DNA from 2 places in the Nocardiopsis sp. LDBS0036 genome. Region 2 is predicted to be linked to the other one. Evidence: riboswitches for the same ligand, from Rfam matches in the RefSeq annotation. Region 2 holds a riboswitch; the other holds the start of a gene.
What was found. Region 2 has a riboswitch for cobalamin ahead of UIS43_RS05815 (ABC transporter substrate-binding protein). Riboswitches for the same ligand answer to the same signal wherever they lie in the genome.
Positions count from the first base shown of each region.

Region 1: linked by a shared signal. The riboswitch ahead of metE (5-methyltetrahydropteroyltriglutamate--homocysteine S-methyltransferase) and the one ahead of UIS43_RS05815 (ABC transporter substrate-binding protein) in region 2 are both predicted to bind cobalamin.

Region 1 is NZ_CP141103.1:6,062,100-6,065,433, forward strand. Features, by position in the region: gene UIS43_RS25770 (polysaccharide deacetylase family protein) at 1-755, opposite strand, end outside; cobalamin riboswitch at 1,034-1,197, shown strand; gene metE (5-methyltetrahydropteroyltriglutamate--homocysteine S-methyltransferase) at 1,362-3,334, shown strand, end outside.
Region 2 is NZ_CP141103.1:1,370,717-1,374,050, reverse strand. Features, by position in the region: gene UIS43_RS05820 (iron ABC transporter permease) at 1-1,065, opposite strand; gene UIS43_RS05825 (iron chelate uptake ABC transporter family permease subunit) at 1-4, opposite strand, end outside; gene UIS43_RS05815 (ABC transporter substrate-binding protein) at 1,101-2,147, opposite strand; cobalamin riboswitch at 2,172-2,352, opposite strand; gene UIS43_RS05810 (threonine/serine dehydratase) at 2,510-3,334, shown strand, end outside.

The sequences.
Region 1 (3,334 bases), 1.9 Mb from region 2:
GACAGCAGGCCCTCGGCCTCACCGGCGGCGACCACCGCGCGCGTGCGGCCCTCCTCCGCCGGGGCGACCTGCCCGGCGTCGAACTCCACGACCAGGTCGCCGTCGGGGTTGAAGCCCACCGAGTCGTACAGGGAGCTGATCGGGTGGACGACGCCGGGGTCGGCCGGGCCCTCCCCGCCCTCCCCGCTTCCGACGGCGCCGCGCACCAGGCCGTTGAGCTCCTCCAGCTGCTCCTGGCCGCCGACCAGTGCGGCGGAGGGGTGGTGCGCCGCGGTCTCGGTGTCGTACCAGTAGGTGGTGTACCCCTCCCGGGACCCCTCGGAGTCGGTCTCCACCCGGGTCACGCGGACCCCCAGCAGGCCGTCGCGCGCCGCGGTCAGGTTCCACCCCGCCTCGAAGGAGACCGCGCCGGGGCTGGCGGCCTCGAAGGCGTGCACCTCGTCGGTCAGCTCACGCTCCAGGAAGTCGGCCAGCGGCTCGGCGTTGGGGATCACCGGATAGGTCACCGCGACGGAGATCTCCCCGTCGTAGGGCAGTTCGGCCTCCTCCAGGCCCGCCACCGCGGCCGCGTCCACCTCGGTGAGCCCGTCGGGCTCACCGGAGGCCGGGGGCGACGGCTCGCTCTCGGAGACCGGCGCTCCATGCGTCCGCGGCCCGGGCTCGGGCTCCCCGGAGGAGCGGGTGGCCAACAACACCATGCCCGCCAGGACCGCCAGGGCTACCACGACCGTGATCAGGGGGTGGTCCGGTGCCATGGCGAGGCGGGACTGCTTACTCACGAGGGAATCTCCACGTTCATCGCTCAGACGAACGTCCGCGGGGAGCAGAGGGGAGCTCACCCGCGCAACGCTTGACTTCGTGTGTGACGCCGGTCGAAGGACGGGGGTTCTCACCGTCCGGGCCGGGCGCATGGGGCCGCACGCCGGGTACAGGGGCGAAGGGGGCCCTCCCTATACTTGCAGCCGTGGAAGGTACATGATCCACCCCCGCGTCCCGGGTCCGGCCCGGAACGGGCGGGGCGGAACCATGTCGCAAGAGGGAACCCGGTGCGAGTCCGGGACTGCCCCGCAGCGGTATGGGGGAACGAACGTCGCCATGAGCACTGGTAGTGCCGGTCGCGGAGACCGCACACCGGGAAGCGGCGGCCAGTAGGAGGAGCGGTGTCGGCACCGCCCGCGCCCCCGAGTCCGAAGACCTGCCTCCACCCGGCGACGCACCCGCGGCGCCGGTGGTCCCGCGCCCCGAGGGAGGGCCGGAGGCGGTGGCAGGTCCGGTGCGCGCCCGCGGCGCGTCCGTCGGCGTGTCCTCCCCTCTTCTCCCCTCGCGGCCGGTACCCGGCTTTCGACGAGGGAGAGAAGCTCATGACCACGACCCCCGCGCCGTCCGCGGCCCCGGGCGGACCACGCCCCTCCGTGCGCTCGACCGTGCACGGCTACCCGCGCATCGGCCCCGCCCGCGAGCTCAAGCGCGCCTGCGAGTCCCACTGGAGGGGCCGCACCACCGCCCGCGAACTGGACGAGGTCGCCGCCGGGCTGCGCCTGGGCGTCTACGCCCAGCTGCGCGAGGCCGGTGTCGACGACATCCCCTCCAACACGTTCTCCTACTACGACCACGTGCTGGACACCGCGGTCCTGTTCGACCTGGTCCCCTCCCGCTTCGCCCCTCCCGCCGCGGCGGCGGACCGCGAGGAGGAACTGCGCCGCTACTTCGCGCTCGCCCGCGGCGAACAGGGCGCCCCGCCGCTGGAGATGACCAAGTGGTTCGACACGAACTACCACTACCTGGTCCCCGAGCTCTCGCCCGGCAGCCGTCCCCGCCTGGTGGGCGACAAGCCCGTCGCCGAGTTCCGAGAGGCGGCCGAGGCGGGTTTCCACACCCGCCCGGTCCTGGTCGGTCCGCTCACCTTCCTGCTGCTGGCCAAGCCCGCCGACGGCGCCCCCGAGGGCTGGGAACCCGTCCAGCTGCTCGACCAGCTCCTGGAGGCCTACGCCCAGCTGCTCGGCGACCTGCGGGCCGCGGGCGCCACCGAGGTCCAGCTGGACGAGCCGATCCTGGCCACCGACGAGGGCCGCGCCGCCGTCGGCCACCTGGAGCGCGCCTACCAGTACCTGGGCGCGGTCACCGACCGCCCCTCCCTGCTGGTGTCCACCTACTTCGGCTCCATCGGCTCCGCCGCCCTGCGCGTCCTCAAGGACTCCGCGGTCGAGGCGGTCGGCCTGGACCTGGTCACCGACGACGAGGGCGTGGACGACCTGGTGCGGGTCTCCGGCCTGGGTGCCACCCGCCTGGTCGCGGGCGTGGTGGAGGGGCGCAACGTCTGGCGCACCGACATCCCGGCCGCCGTCGCCGCGCTCGGTACCCTGCTCGCCCTCACCGACGAGCTGACCGTGAGCACCTCCTGCTCCCTGCTGCACGTGCCCCTGGACCTGGACGCCGAGCCCTCCCTGGCCCCCGAGCTGCGCGGGGCCCTGGCCTTCGCCAGGCAGAAGGCCGAGGAGACGGCCCTGCTCGGCCGCGTGCTGTCCGAGGGCGCCGAGTCCGAGCACACCGGACGGGGCGGCGTCCGTCCCCCCGCCTTCACCGACGCGCGCGTGCGCGCCCGCCTCGACGCCCTGGGCCCGGACGCCTACGAGCGCCCGCGGGAACGCGGCAGGCCCACCGACACCCCGCTCACCACGACCACCATCGGGTCCTTCCCGCAGACCGCCGAGCTGCGCCGCGCCCGCGCCGCGCACCGCAGGGGGGAACTGGCGGAGGACGCCTACAAGGCCGTCCTGCGCGAGGAGATCGACCGGGTCGTCGCGCTCCAGGAGGAGATCGGACTGGATGTGCTCGTGCACGGCGAGCCCGAGCGCAACGACATGGTCCAGTACTTCGCCGAGCAGCTGGAGGGCTACGCCACCACCGAGAACGGCTGGGTGCAGTCCTACGGTTCGCGGTGCGTGCGCCCGCCGATCCTGTTCGGCGACGTCTCGCGCCCCCAGCCGATGACGGTCGAGTGGACCACCTACGCCCAGTCGCGCACCGACAAGCCGGTCAAGGGCATGCTGACCGGTCCGGTCACCATGCTCGCCTGGTCGTTCGTGCGCACCGACCAGCCGCTGGGCGAGACCGCACGCCAGGTGGCCTTGAGTTTGCGCGACGAGGTCGCCGACCTGGAACGCGCCGGGATCCGCCATATCCAGGTGGACGAGGCGGCCCTGCGCGAACTGCTGCCGCTGCGCTCGGAGCACCGGGCGCGGTACCTGGACTGGGCGGTGGGCTCCTTCCGCCTGGCCACGTCGGGGGTGTCGCCGTCCACGACCATCCACACGCACATGTGCTACTCGGAGTT
Region 2 (3,334 bases):
TCACGGCCCCGCCACCCTTCGCCCGCGCACCACGAGGACGAAGAACGGCGCACCGATGAGAGCGGTGAGGACGCCGACCTGCAACTCCTCGGGACGCGCCACCACCCGGCCCGCGACGTCGGCCGCCAACAACAGGACGGGCGCCAGCACCGCCGACCAGGGCAGCACCCATCGGTGGTCGGGGCCGACCAGGACCCGCGCCACGTGCGGCACGGCGACCCCGACGAAGCCGATCGGACCCGCCACGGCCGTCGCCGTCCCGGCCAGGAGCACCACCGCCAGGGCGCTCGTCCCGCGCACCAGCCACAGCCGTGTCCCCAGGGAGCGGGCCAGCTCGTCGCCGAGCGCCACCGCGTTCAGGGACCGGGCCACCGCCACCGCCGTCACCAGCCCGGCGGCCAGGAACGGCAGCGCCTGGAGCAGCGCCGCGCCGTCGGCACCCGCCAGCGAGCCCACCACCCAGAACCGGTACTCGTCCAGGCTCGCGCGGTCGCGCAGGACGATCGCCGAGGTCAGCGAAGCCAGCAGGGCCGAGACCGCGGCTCCGGCGAGCGTGAGCCTGACCGGACTGGCCCCCTCCGGACCCAGCGACCCCACGGCGTGGACCACGCAGGCGGCGACCGCCGCGCCCGCGAAGGCGAAGCCGACGTAGCCCAGTAGCGCGGACACCCCGAACACGCTGATCGCGAGGACCGCCGCCAGGGAGGCGCCCGCGTTGATGCCGAGGACGCCGGGGTCACCGAGGGGGTTGCGGGTCACCCCCTGCGCCAGGACCCCGGACACGCCCAGGGCCGCGCCGACCGCCAGCCCGGCCAGGGTACGCGGCACACGCAGGTGCCGCACGACCAAGTCGGTGTCCGAACCGGTGAAACCGGCGTAGGCGAGGTACACGTCGGCCACGGACAGCCGCTCGTAACCGACCAGGACCGACGCCAGCAGGGTCGCGGCCAGGACCAGCAGCGCCACCGCCAACCCGGCGACGCGGGCGCGGGCACTGACGAGAACCCCGGAACCGTCGGCCGCGGCCCGCAGCCGGCGCCGGACTCCCGAGGGCACGGCCGTCACGGGCCTCCCGGCCACATGGGGGGCCACCGGCCCGCCTACCCGAACAGGCCGGGGTGCAGGATCCGGGCGACCGTCTCCACCGCGGCCGCGCTGCGCACACCCGCGGAACGGTCGGCGAAGGTGAACTCCTCCACCTGCTCCTCGGTGACCGCGGTCAGGTTGGCCAGCACGGGATCGGCCGTGATCCGCTCCACGTCCGGGGCGGCGTCGGCGGCGGTCATCCGCGCGTCGCAGCACACGTCGACCAGGATGAAGTCGGGGTCGCGCGCGATCACGTCCTCGACGGCCACGTCGTGGTTGCGACCGCCGTCCAGGTCGGCGAAGGCGTTGACGCCTCCGGCCAGCCGGATGATCTCGGTGGAGAAGTCCTGCCCGCCGGCCACCCGGAACCCCTGGTCGCTGGGGCGGCCGACCATCACCGAGGGCCGGTCCTCCTCAGGCACGCCGCCCTCCAGGGCCTCGGTGACCCCGCCTATCGTGCCCTCCATGTCCGCGATGACCTCTTCGGCGCGCTCGCGCGCGTCGAACAGGGCGCCCAGGTTCCGCAGGTCGGCGTAGACGTTGTCCATCGTCACCGAGGCCGGGTCGATGGTCGCGTCGGTGCGGCCGTCCCCGCTAGGGCACAGCGGAGCCGGGATCCAGCTGCCGATGCCCAGCTCGCGCAGGGAGGCCCGCGTACCGAGGTTCTCGTCGGTGAACACGTCGTTGAACCCGGCGAGCACGAAGTCGGGCCCGTGGCTGAGCAGTTCCTCCCGGCTGGGCAGGTTGGGGTAGTACTCCTGCCCGGCCTGGGCGTCGGCGTACTCCTCCAGGACGGCGGCGTCCAGGAACGCCGTCCCCACCAGGCGGTCGCTGAGGCCCAGCGCGTGGGCGGTCTCGATGGCGGGCTGGTAGGCGGCGAACACCCGTTCCGGCGGGCTGTCCGCGGCCACGTCGACGCCGCAGTTGCGGATCGTCTCCCCGGCAGCCTCGGGGGAGGGGGCGGCGGAGCCCCCGCCGCAGGCGGTCGTGGCCAGGAGCAGGGCGAGGGCGGCGCAGGCGGGCAGGCGGTACCGGACCGCGCGTGCCCCGGTGGGCTTCATCGAACAAACCATCCTTCGTGGTCTGATGACGCGGACGGTCGCAGCCGGTCTCCTGGCTCCCGGAGTCGGGCTCTGGCCCCGCGCCCCCACCCTTCCCGAGCCGTGTCCGGCCCAGTGGCGTGCGGGAGGCGCACTCCGGTCACAGTGGCGAGGACCGCGCCGGACTTCCACCGGCTTCCCGTGCACTGCGACGTCGACGATATGGACTTGTGCTGACAGTCAACCGGCCACGGTAGTGCACGCGGGTCCCTTCCGCGAGACCCGCTCCCCTCCCGGCCGACGACCGGACCCCCCGCGAGCCGCCCGACCGGCGGAGCGCCGTCCGCACGCGTGGCCGGACCGGGACCGGGCATAGAGGGCGCATGGAACTGATCACGGTGGAGGACGTCCGCGCCGCCCGGGAACGCCTGCGCGGGGAGGTGGTGCGCACCCCGCTGACGGCGGGCCCCGCCGGAGGGCCGCCGTTCCTGCTCAAACCCGAGAGCCTCCAGCCCACCGGGGCCTTCAAGCTGCGCGGCGCCACCAACGCCGTCGCCCTGCTCGACCCCGACCAGCGCCGAAGCGGTGTGGTGACCCACTCCTCGGGCAACCACGGCCAGGCGCTCGCCCACGCCGCCGCCCGGCACGGGGTGCCCTGCACCGTCGTCGTCCCCGAGGGCGCGCCCGGGGTGAAGGTCGACCGCATGCGCGCCCTGGGAGCCCGCATCGTCATGGTCGCCCCCCGGGAGCGGGAGGCCACCGCCCGCAGGCTCCGGGACGAGGAGGGGCTCGCCCTGGTCCCGCCCTTCGACGACCCGAGCGTCATCGCGGGCCAGGGCACGGTCGGCCTGGAGATCCTGGAGCAGTCGCCCGGGGTCGCGACCGTCGTCGTGCCCGTGGGCGGAGGCGGGCTCGCCTCGGGGGTGGCCACCGCCGCGCTGGCCGCCGCGGGCCCGCGCCGGGTCCGCGTCGTGGGGGTGGAGCCCGAACTGGCCGCCGACGCCGCCGAGAGCCTGCGCACCGGAAGCCTGGTCACCTGGCCGCCCGAGCGCACCCACCGCACCATGGCCGACGGGGTGCGCGTGTGCCTGTCCGAGCTGACCTTCGCCCACCTGCGCGCCCGCCTGGACGAGGTCGTCACCGTGACCGAGGAGGAGATCGCCCGCGCCGTCGCCGCCCTCGCCCACGGGGCGCGCCTGGTCGCCGAG